DNA from 3 places in the Streptomyces sp. NPDC045998 genome. Region 3 is predicted to be linked to each of the others. Evidence: riboswitches for the same ligand, from Rfam matches in the RefSeq annotation. Region 3 holds a riboswitch; each other region holds the start of a gene.
What was found. Region 3 has a riboswitch for cyclic di-AMP ahead of AC07FJ_RS29120 (M23 family metallopeptidase). Riboswitches for the same ligand answer to the same signal wherever they lie in the genome.

Region 1 (4,430 bases), on a different contig from region 3:
GCGTTGCGCTCCTCGCGCAGGTCCACCTTGGCGAGGATCTGGATGCCGACCGCCGCGACCATGCCGAACATCGAGATCGCCGCGCCGCCGAGCACGGGGTGCGGGATCGCGGCGACCAGGCTGCCGGCCTTCGGCAGGAGCCCCAGCAGGATCATGAAGACACCGGCGGCCACCACCACGAAGCGGCTCACCACCTTGGACATGCGGACGAGTCCGATGTTCTCCGCGAATGCCACATAAGGGAAGGAGTTGAATATTCCGCCCAGCATCGTGGAGACGCCGTCGGCCCGCAGCGCGCGCGTGACGGTGTCGCTGTCGACCTTCTTCCGGGAGATCTCACCGATGGCGTACACGTCGCCGGTCGTCTCCACCATCGTGATCAGCATGACGACGACCATGGCGATGATGGGCAGCAGCTCGAACTGCGGCATGCCGTAGTGGAAGGGTGTGGTGACGCCGAACCAGTCGGCGTCCGCCACCGCGTCGAAGTGTGCGTCCCCCAGGAGCCAGGCGACGGCCGTGCCCACGACGAGTCCGATGAGTACGGCGAGGCTGCTGAGGAACGGCTTGCCGAGCCGGACCACGACCAGGATCAGGAGCAGGGTGCCGAGCGCGTAGGCGAGGTTCTTCCCGGAGCCGTACGCGGGGTCGCCGATGAGGTGGGCGCCGCCGGCGGCGTTCTGGAGGCCCACCGGGATCAGCGTGATGCCGATGATGGTGAGGATCGTGCCGATGACGACGGGCGGGAAGTACTTCACCAGCCGGCCGACGAACGGCGCGAAGAGGAACGTGGCGATGCCGGCCGTGATGACCGCGCCGTAGACGACCAGCAGACCGGCGGTACCACCGCCCGCGCCCATGCCGATCGCGACCATGGGGGAGACGGCGGTGAAGGTCACGCCCTGCACCAGGGGCAGGCGCGCGCCGATCCGCCAGACGCCGAGCGCCTGGATGATCGTGGCGATGCCACAGGTGAGCAGGTCCGCGTTGACCAGGTGGACCAGTTGCTCGTCGGAGAGCCCGAGGGCGTTGCCGAGGAGTACGGGGACGATGACGGCCGCCGCGTAGAACGCGAGGATGTGCTGGAAGCCGTAGAGCGTGAGCTGCGGGAGGGGGAGCAGTTCGTCGACGGGATGCGTCTGCGTCCCGGAGTGCCGTCGGGAGACTCGTGCCATCTCTGCCTTGCCTTACGAGAGGTAGGTGAATGAGAGAGGAGCCGACGCCTCGGAGCCCGGAATGTGTCAGGACGAGGCCTCGCCGGCCCGTACGGAGCCGACGTCTGGCGGAGTTGCCGACACCACGTCGCCCTGCACTGAGATGTGCGTCCTGGTTGGAGGACTTTCCTTCGATCGGCATGGCGAAGCCGCCTTGCGCATGAGATCCGCAGGTGGAGCCGATCGGGGCGCTCACCTTAGTTGACGTCGGACGTTCCTCGCGAGTAACCGGCACGGCACTCACCGCTCCCCCACCCCACAAGACGCACCTTTCGCCCGAATATCTCCGGTTTTACCAATGTTCGTCCGACTCGCCTCGGTTCTCCGATAAGGCGACCCCGAGGGCGATTTGCTCGCGCCGTGACATGACTCACCTCCCGTTATTCGGGGTGCACGTCCTCCGCACCGCATTTCCCCTGCTGGGACAGGGAATTGACTTTCCGGCAGAACTCCCTTCATGGCATTTCCGTAATCGCGCGTGCGCTCTTCACGACTTGTTCCGGCCCGAGGCTCTCGCTTACCGTCACCGCAATCCGGTCGGACCGCCGAATCCTGCCGCCGTCCGGAAACCGCACCCACCCACCACCGACGTACGGCAGGAGCGGGGGAACCAGGTAAGCCGCCGGTCCGTGTATACGGAACGGCTTGGGGTGAAGTCATGTGCGCACGCGGTCGCGTGCGGATACGGCCGGGCATCTCCAGCCCGAACCCGACAGCTCACCTCGCAGGCGACGGAGAGGAATCCGCCATGCCCGCACAGGGTAAGCACCGCCGCCCCAAGAACAATCCGCTCGCACGCCGTGTCGCCGCCGCCGGCACGGGCGGCGCCGCACTCGCCCTTCCCCTCTTCGGCGCGACCGCGGCCGAGGCGGCACCGAACGCGGTGCCGAACGTTGTGCCTTCCGCGGCCGTGGAAAAGGCCCCGGCGAAGCCCGCCACGTATACCGTGGTCGCGGGTGACACCCTTTCCGAGATCGCGGCGGACCGTGGCGTCAGCGGCGGCTGGCAGAAGCTGTACGAGGACAACAAGTCGGTGGTCGGCGACAACCCGTCGCTCATTCGCCCCGGCATGAAGCTCACCATCGGCGCGAAGGCCAAGGCCAAGGCCGCGCCCGCCGCGCCCGCCGCCGCCGAGCGGGCCAGCCGCTCCACCGTGCGGCCGGCGCTCGCGAAGCCCGCGACGTACGCGAACAACCTCGACGGCTGGATCAAGGAAGCGCTCGCCATCATGGCCGAACGCGGCATTCCCGGCTCGTACGACGGGATCCACCGCAACATCATGCGCGAGTCCTCGGGCAACCCGCTGGCCATCAACAACTGGGACTCCAACGCCGCCGCGGGCACCCCGTCCAAGGGCCTGCTCCAGGTCATCGACCCGACGTTCCGGGCGTACCACGTGCCCGGCACGTCGACCGACCCGTACGACCCGGTCGCCAACATCACCGCGGCCTGCAACTACGCGGCCGACCGGTACGGGTCGATCGACAACGTCTTCGGCGCCTACTGACGGGCGCCTACCGACGGGGCACGGTCGCCCCGCCGCCGGACCGTACGGCTTCCACGACGGCGTCGTGCAGCACGCGGCTGGCCTCCTCCGACGAGCACGGCACGGGGCTGCCGCTCATCGGGAACCAGTCGGAGGCCCCGCTGTGCTGCACGGCCACCCGCGCCTCGCCGTCGACCCAGGTCGTGTGCACGTCGAGTTCACCGGTGATGACACCGACCGTGTCGGTGCTCACGCCACCGCGTCCGGCGTAGACCCGGACCGTCGTCCACGATGCCCATGTCACGTTCCCATGCTGACCCCGCTCCGCCGGTCGCGCGACCGGCGGAGCGGGGCGGTTGCGTGAAGGAGCCGTGACGCTACGGCGCGTGGTCAGCGCACGGCCACGAGGACGTGGTTGTTGCCGAACTGCCAGACGGCTCCCGCCTCCTCGAAGCCTGCTTCGCGCAGCAGGGCGAGGTGCCCGGAGAGGGTCAGGTCGTTGCCCTCGCAGCGCGGGTGCCGGTGGTGGCGGTGGGCGGAGAACAGGGCGGCCAGCTCCGGGTCCGCGGCGACCCCGGACCACCAGGTCTCCCAGTCGTCGTCCGCGACGGCCGGTTCCCGCTCGGCCCGGCGCCGCCCGATGTGCAGGGCCAGCTCGCCGACCTTGGCGGAGTCGGGACAGATGTGGTCGCAGTTGACGAGGACCCCGCCGGGGCGCAACCGCCCGGCGAGGTCGCGGTAGACCCGGCGCAGGGTCCGTTCGCTGAGGTAGTGCAGCGCCGTCGTGGAGACGGCAGCGTCCACCGGACCGTCCGTCCCGGCGGCGTCGAGCCAGCCGGGCTCGCCGATGACGGCCTCCACGTACCGCACGGCCGGTCCGTAGTAGGCCCGGCCGAGCTCCAGCAGGCGCGGGTCGGCGTCGACCGCCACGACCCGGGCGCGGGGCATCCGGCGGGCCAGTCGCGCGGCCAGCGAGCCGGGCCCGCTGCCCAGGTCGAGGACGAGGGGCGCCCGCCGGCCCGCCGTCACGCCCTCGACAACGTCGGCGATGACGGTGAACGCCTCCTCGCGGTCGACCGCGTAGCGCTGCTGCTGCCTCTCCCAGCGGTCCACCCATCGCGCGGCCGCCACCGTACTGACACTCATGTCCTCTCGCGCCCCTGCCTTCTCACCACACCTCTAAACGGTCATGGAAATCATTGCAGACTGGCGAGCGCGGCGAGCAGCCCGTCGATCTCCTCGGGTGCGTTGTACACATGCAGGCTGATCCGCACCGAGCCGTCCTCCGGGTCCGTCCCCGCCTGGCAGTGGCTGTCGGAGCGCACCATGAAGCCGTGGCTGTAGAGGATGAAGCCGAGGTCCTGGGAGCCGATCCCGCGGTGCCGGAAGGTGACGATGTGTCTGCGGCGCTGCACCGTGGAGGCGGCGTCCAGGCTGGAGCGGCAGCCCAGCACCTCGTAGGCGTCCATCCGGGCCAGTCCGTCGGTCAGCCGGGCCGCCAGGGCCACGGTCCACCGTTCGATGCGGTCCGTACCCGCCTCCTCCAGCCAGTCGAGGGCCGCCGTGAGGCTGACGACACCGGCCGTGTTCGGGGTGCCCTCCCAGCCGCCCGGCCGGAACTCCGGACCGCGCCGGCCGCGCGCCCAGATCGCGCCCGTGCCGGGCAGGGCCAGCGCCTTGTGGCCGGAGAAGACGACGAAGTCCACGTCGAGCTCGGCGACCGAGACGGG
Region 2 (4,430 bases), on a different contig from region 3:
GACTGCCGCGCCGAGGGGCTGGCGGTGGGCTGCTTCCGGCCGCCGTCGGTGCCCGACGGGATCTCGCGCCTGCGGCTCACCGCCCGCGCCGACCTGACGGAAGCTCAGATCGAGACGGCCGTGGCCACGATCCTCCGTACGGCGCCGGACCCGGCGCCGGTCAGCCCGGCTGCTTCAGGGAGCTGACGAAGGACGTCCAGGCCGCCGGGGAGAACCGCAGCGGCGGCCTGGCGGTGTCCTTCGAGTCGCGCACGGCCAGCCGCGCGGCGTCGAGACGGGCCGCCTCGACGCAGTTGTTCATGCCCACGCTGCGGCTGCTGCGCCGCCACTGCGGGCCATCGTGGTGTGCGAGGTAAGCAGACATGTGGGGTGCCTTGCCTCTCCCTACGCGCCGTCACCGATCCCGGCGATGAGTTCCTCCGACTCCTCGGGCGTCAGGGCGTGCGCCTGCATGGTGCGGAACGCGGCGCTGTACGCCTCGAGGTCTTCCGTGCGTTCGAGATAGAGGCTACTCGTCAAGTGGTCGAGAACCACCACATCCAGATCAGACATGTTCGCGAAGGAGAAAATAACGAAAGGCCCGGAGAGGCCGACGTACCCGCCCACCGCGAACGGCAGCACCTGGAGCCGCACATGGGGCAGGTCCGCCAACTCCCGCAACCGCCGCAGCTGCGCCCGCATCACCCCCGGGCCGCCCACCTGCCGCCGCAGCACCGCCTCGTCCAGTACCGCCTCCAGGCGCAGCGGCGGATCACCGAACAGCACCTCCTGGCGGGCGAGCCGCACCTCCACCAGCGAGTCGACCGCCGTCACCGGCAGCCCGTCCAGCGCCGCGCGCGTCACCGCCCGCGCGTAGTCGGCCGTCTGCAGCAGGCCCGGCACCACCGAGGTCTCGAGTGTGCGCGCCGCGCACGCCTGCGACTCCAGGCTGATGAAGTCCTGGTACTGCGGCGGCAGCACGCCCCGGTACGCGTGCCACCAGCCCGTGCCGCCGCCGTCCGCGGCCGCGCCGGAGAGGGCCTCCAGCAGCGCGCGCTGGCGCGGTTCGCGTACGCCGTAGGCGTCGAGCAGCCGTGACACGTCCTCGCCCGTCACCCCGCTGGCACCCGTCTCGATCCGGCTGACCTTCGACTGGTGCCAGCCGACGAGCCGGGCCGCGTCCCGGCTGGTGAGCCCGGCTCTCAGGCGCAGCCGCCGCAACTCCTCGCCGAGCTTGCGGCGCCGCACCGCCGGACCGTGCCGCGTGCCCCGCACGACAGCCCCACCTCCCGCCCTCCGGAACGCTGGACCAACCCGCCAGTCTGCCCGCCGGAACCGCTCTCGCGTAGCAGGGTTCACCGCTTCGAGCGACAGATATATGCATATCTTGGGGGATCGGCCCCACCCGGGGCGACATAAGTGGCACTCTGGCGCGAAGCGCAATCCGAGGCCGTCCTCGCACAACATCCGCTCCCTGTCGGAGTCCGGCCCCGGTGGGAAAGGGACAGCGTCGCCATGGCAGACCACCAGGAAGCATCCGTCACTCTGCCGAGCGATCCAGCCTCGGTCTCCGCAGCCCGCAGATACGTGGCGGACGTTCTTACCGAATGGGGCCTGCCGGCCGAGTCCGACACGGCGGACGCGGTACGGCTGATCGTCTCCGAGCTCACCACCAACGCCGTCCAGCACACCTTCGGACAGTCACCGACCTTCACGGTGGACATCCGGCTGGAACGGGACGAACAGCTGCGCATCGGTGTCACCGACAGCCACCCGCGGTGGCCGCAGCGCCTGCCCGCGGCCGTGCAGCAGGACAACGGCCGCGGCATGGTCATCATCCGCTGGCTCACCGCCGAACGCGGTGGCCGCCTGACGGTCACTCCGACCGGTGAGGGCGGCAAGACGGTGTGGATCGCCCTGCCCTGGTCCGTCCCCGTCCGGGGCTGAGCACGCGCCCGGTACGGCGGCGGCCCCGTACCGCCCGGTCGTGCGGTACGGGGCGTACGAGCTCTCGTGTCAGCGCACGCGCCCGTAGTAGACCGACTTCGACCAGATGCGGTCGAGCTTGACCACCGAACCCGACTTCGGTGAGTGCCAGATCTTGTTGTCCCCGGCGTACAGGCCCACGTGGTAGACGCGTCCACCGGAGTGGAAGAAGACCAGGTCACCCTTCTGCCGCTGCGACGTGGAGATGTGGCGGGTCTTGTTGTACTGCTGCTGCGCGGTGCGCGGCAGCGTCTTGCCGGCCTTCTTGTACGAGTAGAGCGTGAGGCCGGAGCAGTCGAACCGGGAGGGGCCCGCTGCCCCGTACGCGTACGGGGAGCCCTTCTTGGACGCGGCGATGTTCAGCGCCTTCGTGGCGTGCGTCGCGGCGGCGGCCTCGGCCTGGGGGACGGCGCCCGGCGCCAGCATGGTGCCGCCGACGGCGGCGAGCGTCAGTGCCGAGACGGCACCGGCTCGGGACAGCAGAGACGGGACATGAATCTGCGCGGTCATAGCGCAACCCTTCGTCAGCCGCCTGTGAAGGATGACCTGTCGGGTTCGGGCTGGCGAAGTTGCCCGGCCGCTGACGCGGCTTCACCCCAAGGGGCGGCCATGGTGCGCTCGCCCCGGACTGCTTGGGTCCTCCACTCCTGCCGATCCACTCCTGTCGACCAGTCGTCCGGACGGCGGCAGGACTCGGCGTCCGCCCGGACCGCCCCGCCGCGGCGGCGGGGGCTTGTCGTCGAAGGGATCTTGACCCATGACAGGGCGAAATTCCGAGCCGAAACGGAAGTTTGTGAGGCTCCTCACGACTGATCCATTCGAGTGGACAGAGGCGTTTTGGTGCGACGCGACGGCTGGTTGATGATCCGTGGACCAGCGGCGGAAGGTGATGTTCCGCCAGATGCGTACACCATGGGCGCAACTCGTACAGTGCGTAATTCCCTCGTTTGCGTACGCCGAACGAGGGTGGCTCTTCGGCCCTTCTGCGCCCATCCGTGCTACGCCGAAATCCCTCATCAGGCGGGCTCCTGAGGGAGCGTCACCCGCGCAGCCAGACATTCGCCATCGAGAACTCACGGCGCACGCGCCAGCGTCCGGGTGTGCGCCTCGCCCTCCCGTGGTCATGCGTCGAACGCAGTGCTCCCGCGGTGCGGCCGTGCGCCCGGCGAGCGCCCGGTTGAACCCCGCTCCGGGGGTCGGAGGCGTGCGGGATCGTTTCCTCGTCCTCGTGCGGGTGACCGGGCGCGTACCCGGGGTGTGGGGGTGGGTAGCCAGGGGCCGACTCGAGCCAACCGGCGAGTCAGACCCCGTCACCCCGTCACAGGGAGGGAACCCGTATGCGTCGCACCGCGGCCGTCGTCCTCGGAACCATCGCACTCCTCGGATCCACCGTCACCACCGCCTCGGCGGTGGCGGTGCCGGACCCCACCGCCGTCCTCGACTGCGTCACCACCAGCGCGACCGACCTGACCACCATCGTCGACCCCGCCGCGCCCGCCCTGCCCTCGGAGGTCCCGGGCGCGAGCTGCCTGGCCGTCTGAGGCGGGCACCGCGGCTCGCCGGGCGGCACGGGCGCACCCGTACCGCCCGGCGAGCGGCCGCACCTCGTATACGACCCGCGCTGCGGGCCCGGTGGGCGGCCGCTCGTGTCCCATGGCCAGGCAAAGCCGTAGTTAACGTGCCGGAAAAACTTCTGCCCGAGATTGAAATATCTCTCCCTCACAATCGTTTCCGCAGGTCAACAGAGTGTTGAAGCCGGATAGGGTCCCGCTGCTGCCCGGGGTCGTGCCGGGCGGGAACATGTGAGGTGAAACGTGCAACTGAGCCCGCACGAGCAGGAGCGCCTGCTCATTCATGTCGCTGCCGACGTGGCGGAGAAGCGCAGGGCACGCGGGGTGAGGCTCAACCACCCCGAGGCCGTCGCCCTCATCACCGCGCACATCCTGGAGGGGGCCAGGGACGGCCGGACCGTCGCCGAGCTCATGGCCTCCGGGCGCAAGGTGCTCAGCCGGGACGACGTCATGGAGGGCATCCCCGAGATGATCCACGACGTCCAGGTCGAGGCGACCTTCCCGGACGGCACCAAGCTCGTCACCGTCCACGAGCCGATCGTCTGACGGGGCCCGCCACCGATGATCCCCGGAGAGATCCTCTACGCCGACGGGCCCGTGCCCCTCAACGAAGGCCGCCCCGTCACCCGCCTCACCGTGCTCAACGCCGCCGACCGCCCCGTGCAGGTCGGCTCCCACTACCACTTCGCCGAGGTCAACCCGGGCCTCGCGTTCGACCGCCCCGCCGCCCGCGGCCTGCGGCTCAACATCGCCGCCGGCACCGCCGTGCGCTTCGAGCCCGGCATCCCCGTCGACGTGGAACTCGTCCCGCTCGCCGGCCTGCGCGTCGTCCCCGGCCTGCGCGGACAGACCGGAGGTGCCCTCGATGGCTGAGCTCGCCCGCCCCCAGTACGC
Region 3 (4,430 bases):
TGCCTGATATCGCAGCGGAGCCGTATCGCCCCGGAATTCCCGGGTGATACGGCTCCGCTTTTCGTTTCGGTGAATCTTTCTGTATACGGCCTCGCTGTTAAATGCGGGCGCTCGCCGTGTTGACGCGATGTTGCGGAGTCCTCACACGCAGCCGGTGCGCGCCGAGCGAGCGTTCGGTATGCAGGGCGGTGAGCGCCCGGGCCCGTTCCGCGTCGCCGCGCGCCACCGCGTCGACGATCGCGCCGTGCTCGGCCCACGCCTCCACGGGCGCGGCCGGCTGCTCGACCGCGTACATCCAGGCGATCTTGTGGCGCAGCTGGGTCAGCAGGGCGGTCAGGCCCGGACTGCCGGAGGCCTGGGCGAGCGTCTCGTGGAACCAGCCGCCGAGCGCCCGCAGGTCCTCCCCCTGGCCCCGGCGCGCCCGCTCCTGGCCCAGTCTGACCAGGCCCCGCAACACCTTGAGGTGCGCCTCGGTACGCCGCTGGGCCGCGCGCGCCGCACCGAGCGGCTCCAGCAGCGCCCGGACCTCCAGCAGGTCGGCCGCCTCCTGCTCGGTGGGCTCGGCGACGCACGCCCCGGCGTGGCGGCGGGTGGTGACGAAGCCCTCGGACTCCAGCGTCCGCAGGGCCTCGCGGACCGGGACGCGGGAGACGCCGTAACGGCGCGCCAGCTGCTCCTCGGTGAGGCGGGCGCCGCGCGGGAAGACGCCGGAGACGATGTCGTCGCGAATCGCCGTGCATACCGAGTGCGCGGGAATGCGCATACCGAACCTCCGACGTAATGCGCGCGAAACAGCGTGCGTCCGACCGATGTGACGAGTGTTCAGCGACTCTATGACAACGGGGCTGAATTTCCGATGCCCGGTCGAAATCCATGGATATCTTTTGGCCAATGGCCGCACGAAGAAGGCCCCGGCTCGGATGGGGAGCCGGGGCCTTTCTTCGTGGAATGTGCGGGTCAGACGTTGACGCCGTGCGAGCGCAGGTACGCGACCGGGTCGATGTCGGAGCCGTACTCGGCGCTCGTGCGGGCCTCGAAGTGGAGGTGCGGACCGGAGGAGTTGCCGGTGGAGCCGGAGAGGCCGATCTGCTGGCCGGGCATGACCCGCTCGCCGACCGAGACGCTGACGGAGGAGAGGTGGCCGTACTGCGTGTACGTGCCGTCCGCCATCCGGATCACCACGTTGTTGCCGTACGCGCCGCCCCAGCCCGCCTCGACGACGGTGCCCAGGCCCACGGCGACGACCGTGGAGCCGGAGGGGGCGTGGAAGTCGACGCCGGTGTGGCTGCCGGAGGACCACATGGCGCCGCCGGTCTGGTAGCCGGTGCTGACGTACGAACCGGCGACCGGGAGCGTGAAGGAGTTCAGGCGCTTGCGCTCGGCCTCGCGGGCGGCGCGCTCCTCCGCCTCGCGGGCGGCCTTGACGCGGGCCTCGGCCTTGCGCTTGGCCTCGGCTTCGGCCTCGGCCTGGGCGGCGGCGCGGGCGGCGGCCTCCTCGGCCTCGCGCTCCTGCGCCTCGGCCTGGGCGTCCACGCTCTCGGCGAGCGTGTCGGTGATGACCGCCTGGTTGAGGCCGGTGTCCTCCAGTGCGCGGACGTCCGCGTCGGCGGCGAGCGCCGGGGAAGCGAGGGTTCCGATGACGCCGGTGGTGGCGATGGCCGCCACGCCGGCGACGTGTGCGCTCTTACGGCTCAGGCGGCTCGGGGCACGGTGCTTCCCGGTGGCACGGGTGAACGCCATTCGGTGGCTGATCCTTTCCTTCCTTCTCGCCTACCGGGTTAGCTGACGGGTTCGGAGCAGGAAGGTCTCCTACGGGCCCCTCCGCACGGATGCGAAGGCGTCCGATTCACCCCAGGGACTTCGTGTGGGTCCCCGGCTCCCCGGGCTCGCGCCCGATGGGGATTCGGCGATGGCTGCCCGGTGCCGCGGATGCGGCGGGTACGGCGGGCGGACAGCGCATCAGACGCTAAGCGGCTGATCTTTCAATCACCAAACGGACACGGTTTTTTGTAGCGCACGCCACAGGGCAGACACGTAACCTCCGCAACAAAACGGACATGCGGCGGACCGGTGCGGAGACAGCGGAACCCCGGCATCCGAGTGGATGCCGGGGTTCCGGAGGTGACGCACGGCCGAACCGCCGTCAATCAGCCGCTGACGACGCTGACTTCACCGATGCCGAGCGCCTCGACGGGCTCCTTGATCTGCGCGGCGTCGCCGACGAGGACGGTCACGAGACGGTCCACCGGGAAGGCGCTGACGACCGCGGCCGTGGCCTCCACCGTCCCGGTCTCGGCCAGACGCGCGTACAACCGCGCCTGGAAGTCGTCCGGGAGGTGCTGCTCGACCTGGTCGGCGAGGGTGCCCGCGACCGAGGCCGCCGTCTCGTACTTGAGCGGGGCGACGCCCACGAGGTTCTGCACGGCGACGTCCCGCTCGGCGTCGGTCAGGCCCTCGGCGGCGAGGGTGCGCAGCACCTTCCACAGGTCGTCGAGCGCCGGGCCGGTGTTGGGGGTGTCGACGGAGCCGCTGATGGCGAGCATCGAGGCGCCGTTGCCCTCGGGACCGGAGCGGAGCACCTGGCCGAAGGCCCGTACGCCGTAGGTGTAGCCCTTCTCCTCACGCAGGACGCGGTCCAGGCGCGAGGTCAGGGTGCCGCCCAGGCAGTAGGTGCCGAGCACTTGGGCCGGCCAGACGCGGTCGTGCCGGTCGGAGCCGATGCGGCCGATCAGCAGCTGCGTCTGCACGGCGCCGGGGCGGTCGACGATGACGACGCGGCCCGTGTCGTCGGCCGTGACGGGCGGTACGGGGCGGGGCTCGGCGGTGTCGCCGGTCCAGGCGCCGAGGGTGTCGGCGAGCACCGCGTCGAGGTCCACGTCCGTGAGGTCGCCGACGACGATCGCGGTGGCCGTGGCGGGCCGGACATGGGCCTCGTAGAAGGCCCGTACGGCCGCGGAGTCGATGCGCTCCACCGTCTCCAGGGTGCCCTGCCGGGGGCGGGACATCCGGGAGTCGGCCGGGAACAGCTCCTTGGAGAGCTGCATGGCGGCGCGGCGCGCCGGGTTGGCGATCTCGTGCGGGATCTCGTCGAGCCGGTTGCGCACCAGGCGTTCGACCTCGCTGTCGGCGAAGGCGGGCGCGCGCAGGGCGTCGGCGACCAGGCCGAGGGCCTTGGCCAGCCGGGAGACCGGGACCTCCAGGGAGACGCGTACGCCGGGGTGGTCGGCGTGTGCGTCGAGGGTGGCGCCGCAGCGCTCCAGCTCGGCGGCGAACTCCTCCGCCGAGTACTTGTCGGTGCCCTCGGACAGCGCCCGGGCCATGATCGTGGCGACACCGTCCAGGCCCTCGGGCTCGGCCTCCAGGGGGGCGGCGAGGGAGATCTCGACGGCCACGACCTGCTGGCCGGGGCGGTGGCAGCGCAGCACGGTCAGGCCGTTGGGCAGGGTGCCGCGCTCGGGGGCGGGGAAGGCCCAGGGCCTGGCGGTGCCGGGCGTGGGCTGCGGGTGGAACTCCATGGACGTCAGGGACACAGCGGCGTCGCTCACTGGTCGGCCCCCTCTTCTTCCTCGCTGCGGTCGGCGTCGCTCTGGTCGGTGTCGCTGTCGGCGGCTCCGCCCTGATCACCGTTGACGGGCTCGTAGACCAGTACGGCCCTGTTGTCCGGGCGCAGGCGGGCCTTGGCGACGGCCTGCACCTCCTCGGCGGTGACGTCCAGGACGCGCTGGACGGCGGTGAGCGCGAGCTGCGGGTCGCCGAACAGCACGGCGAACCGGCACAGCTCGTCCGCGCGGCCGGCGACCGTGCCGAGCCGGTCCAGCCATTCGCGCTCCAGCTGGGCCTGGGCCCGCTCCATCTCCTCGGGCGTCGGGCCCTCGGCGGCGAACCGGGCCAGCTCCTCGTCGACCGCGGCCTCGATGTCCGGCACCTCGACGCCACCGGACGTCTTCACGTCCAGCCAGCCCATGGAGGGGGCCCCGGCGAGGCGCAGCAGGCCGAACCCGGCGGTCACGGCCGTACGGTCGCGGCGCACCAGGCGGTTGTGGAGGCGGGAGGACTCGCCACCGCCGAGGACGGTCAGGGCCAGGTCGGCGGCGTCGCACTCGCGCGTGCCGTCGTGCGGCAGGCGGTAGGCGGCCATCAGCGCGCGGGCCGGGACGTCCTCCACGATGACCTCGCGCAGCTGCTCACCGATGACGTCGGGGAGCGTGCCGTCGCGCGGCGGCTGCTTGCCGTCGTGGGCCGGGATGGAGCCGAAGTACTTCTCGATCCAGGCGAGCGTCTGCTCGGGGTCGATGTCGCCGACGACGGACAGCACGGCGTTGTTCGGCGCGTAGTACGTACGGAAGAAGTTCCGCGCGTCCTCCAGGGTGGCGGCGTCGAGGTCCGCCATGGAGCCGATCGGCGTGTGGTGGTAGGGGTGGCCCTGCGGG

Region 1: another riboswitch for cyclic di-AMP. It lies ahead of AC07FJ_RS18885 (LysM peptidoglycan-binding domain-containing protein); the one in region 3 lies ahead of AC07FJ_RS29120 (M23 family metallopeptidase).
Region 2: another riboswitch for cyclic di-AMP. It lies ahead of AC07FJ_RS25705 (C40 family peptidase); the one in region 3 lies ahead of AC07FJ_RS29120 (M23 family metallopeptidase).

The regions. Positions count from the first base shown of each region.
Region 1 is NZ_JBWKLJ010000006.1:39,515-43,944, reverse strand. Features, by position in the region: gene AC07FJ_RS18890 (nucleobase:cation symporter-2 family protein) at 1-1,175, opposite strand, end outside; cyclic di-AMP (ydaO/yuaA leader) riboswitch at 1,788-1,958, shown strand; gene AC07FJ_RS18885 (LysM peptidoglycan-binding domain-containing protein) at 1,963-2,721, shown strand; gene AC07FJ_RS18880 (hypothetical protein) at 2,729-3,004, opposite strand; gene AC07FJ_RS18875 (methyltransferase domain-containing protein) at 3,091-3,846, opposite strand; gene AC07FJ_RS18870 (aminotransferase class V-fold PLP-dependent enzyme) at 3,897-4,430, opposite strand, start outside.
Region 2 is NZ_JBWKLJ010000009.1:134,691-139,120, forward strand. Features, by position in the region: gene AC07FJ_RS25685 (8-amino-7-oxononanoate synthase) at 1-186, shown strand, start outside; gene AC07FJ_RS25690 (DUF397 domain-containing protein) at 161-364, opposite strand; gene AC07FJ_RS25695 (helix-turn-helix domain-containing protein) at 385-1,254, opposite strand; gene AC07FJ_RS25700 (ATP-binding protein) at 1,495-1,926, shown strand; gene AC07FJ_RS25705 (C40 family peptidase) at 1,996-2,475, opposite strand; cyclic di-AMP (ydaO/yuaA leader) riboswitch at 2,480-2,642, opposite strand; gene AC07FJ_RS25710 (hypothetical protein) at 3,303-3,506, shown strand; gene AC07FJ_RS25715 (urease subunit gamma) at 3,780-4,082, shown strand; gene AC07FJ_RS25720 (urease subunit beta) at 4,098-4,409, shown strand; gene AC07FJ_RS25725 (urease subunit alpha) at 4,402-4,430, shown strand, end outside.
Region 3 is NZ_JBWKLJ010000011.1:143,595-148,024, reverse strand. Features, by position in the region: gene AC07FJ_RS29125 (GntR family transcriptional regulator) at 98-763, opposite strand; gene AC07FJ_RS29120 (M23 family metallopeptidase) at 958-1,740, opposite strand; cyclic di-AMP (ydaO/yuaA leader) riboswitch at 1,754-1,919, opposite strand; gene AC07FJ_RS29115 (M16 family metallopeptidase) at 2,148-3,515, opposite strand; gene AC07FJ_RS29110 (M16 family metallopeptidase) at 3,542-4,430, opposite strand, start outside.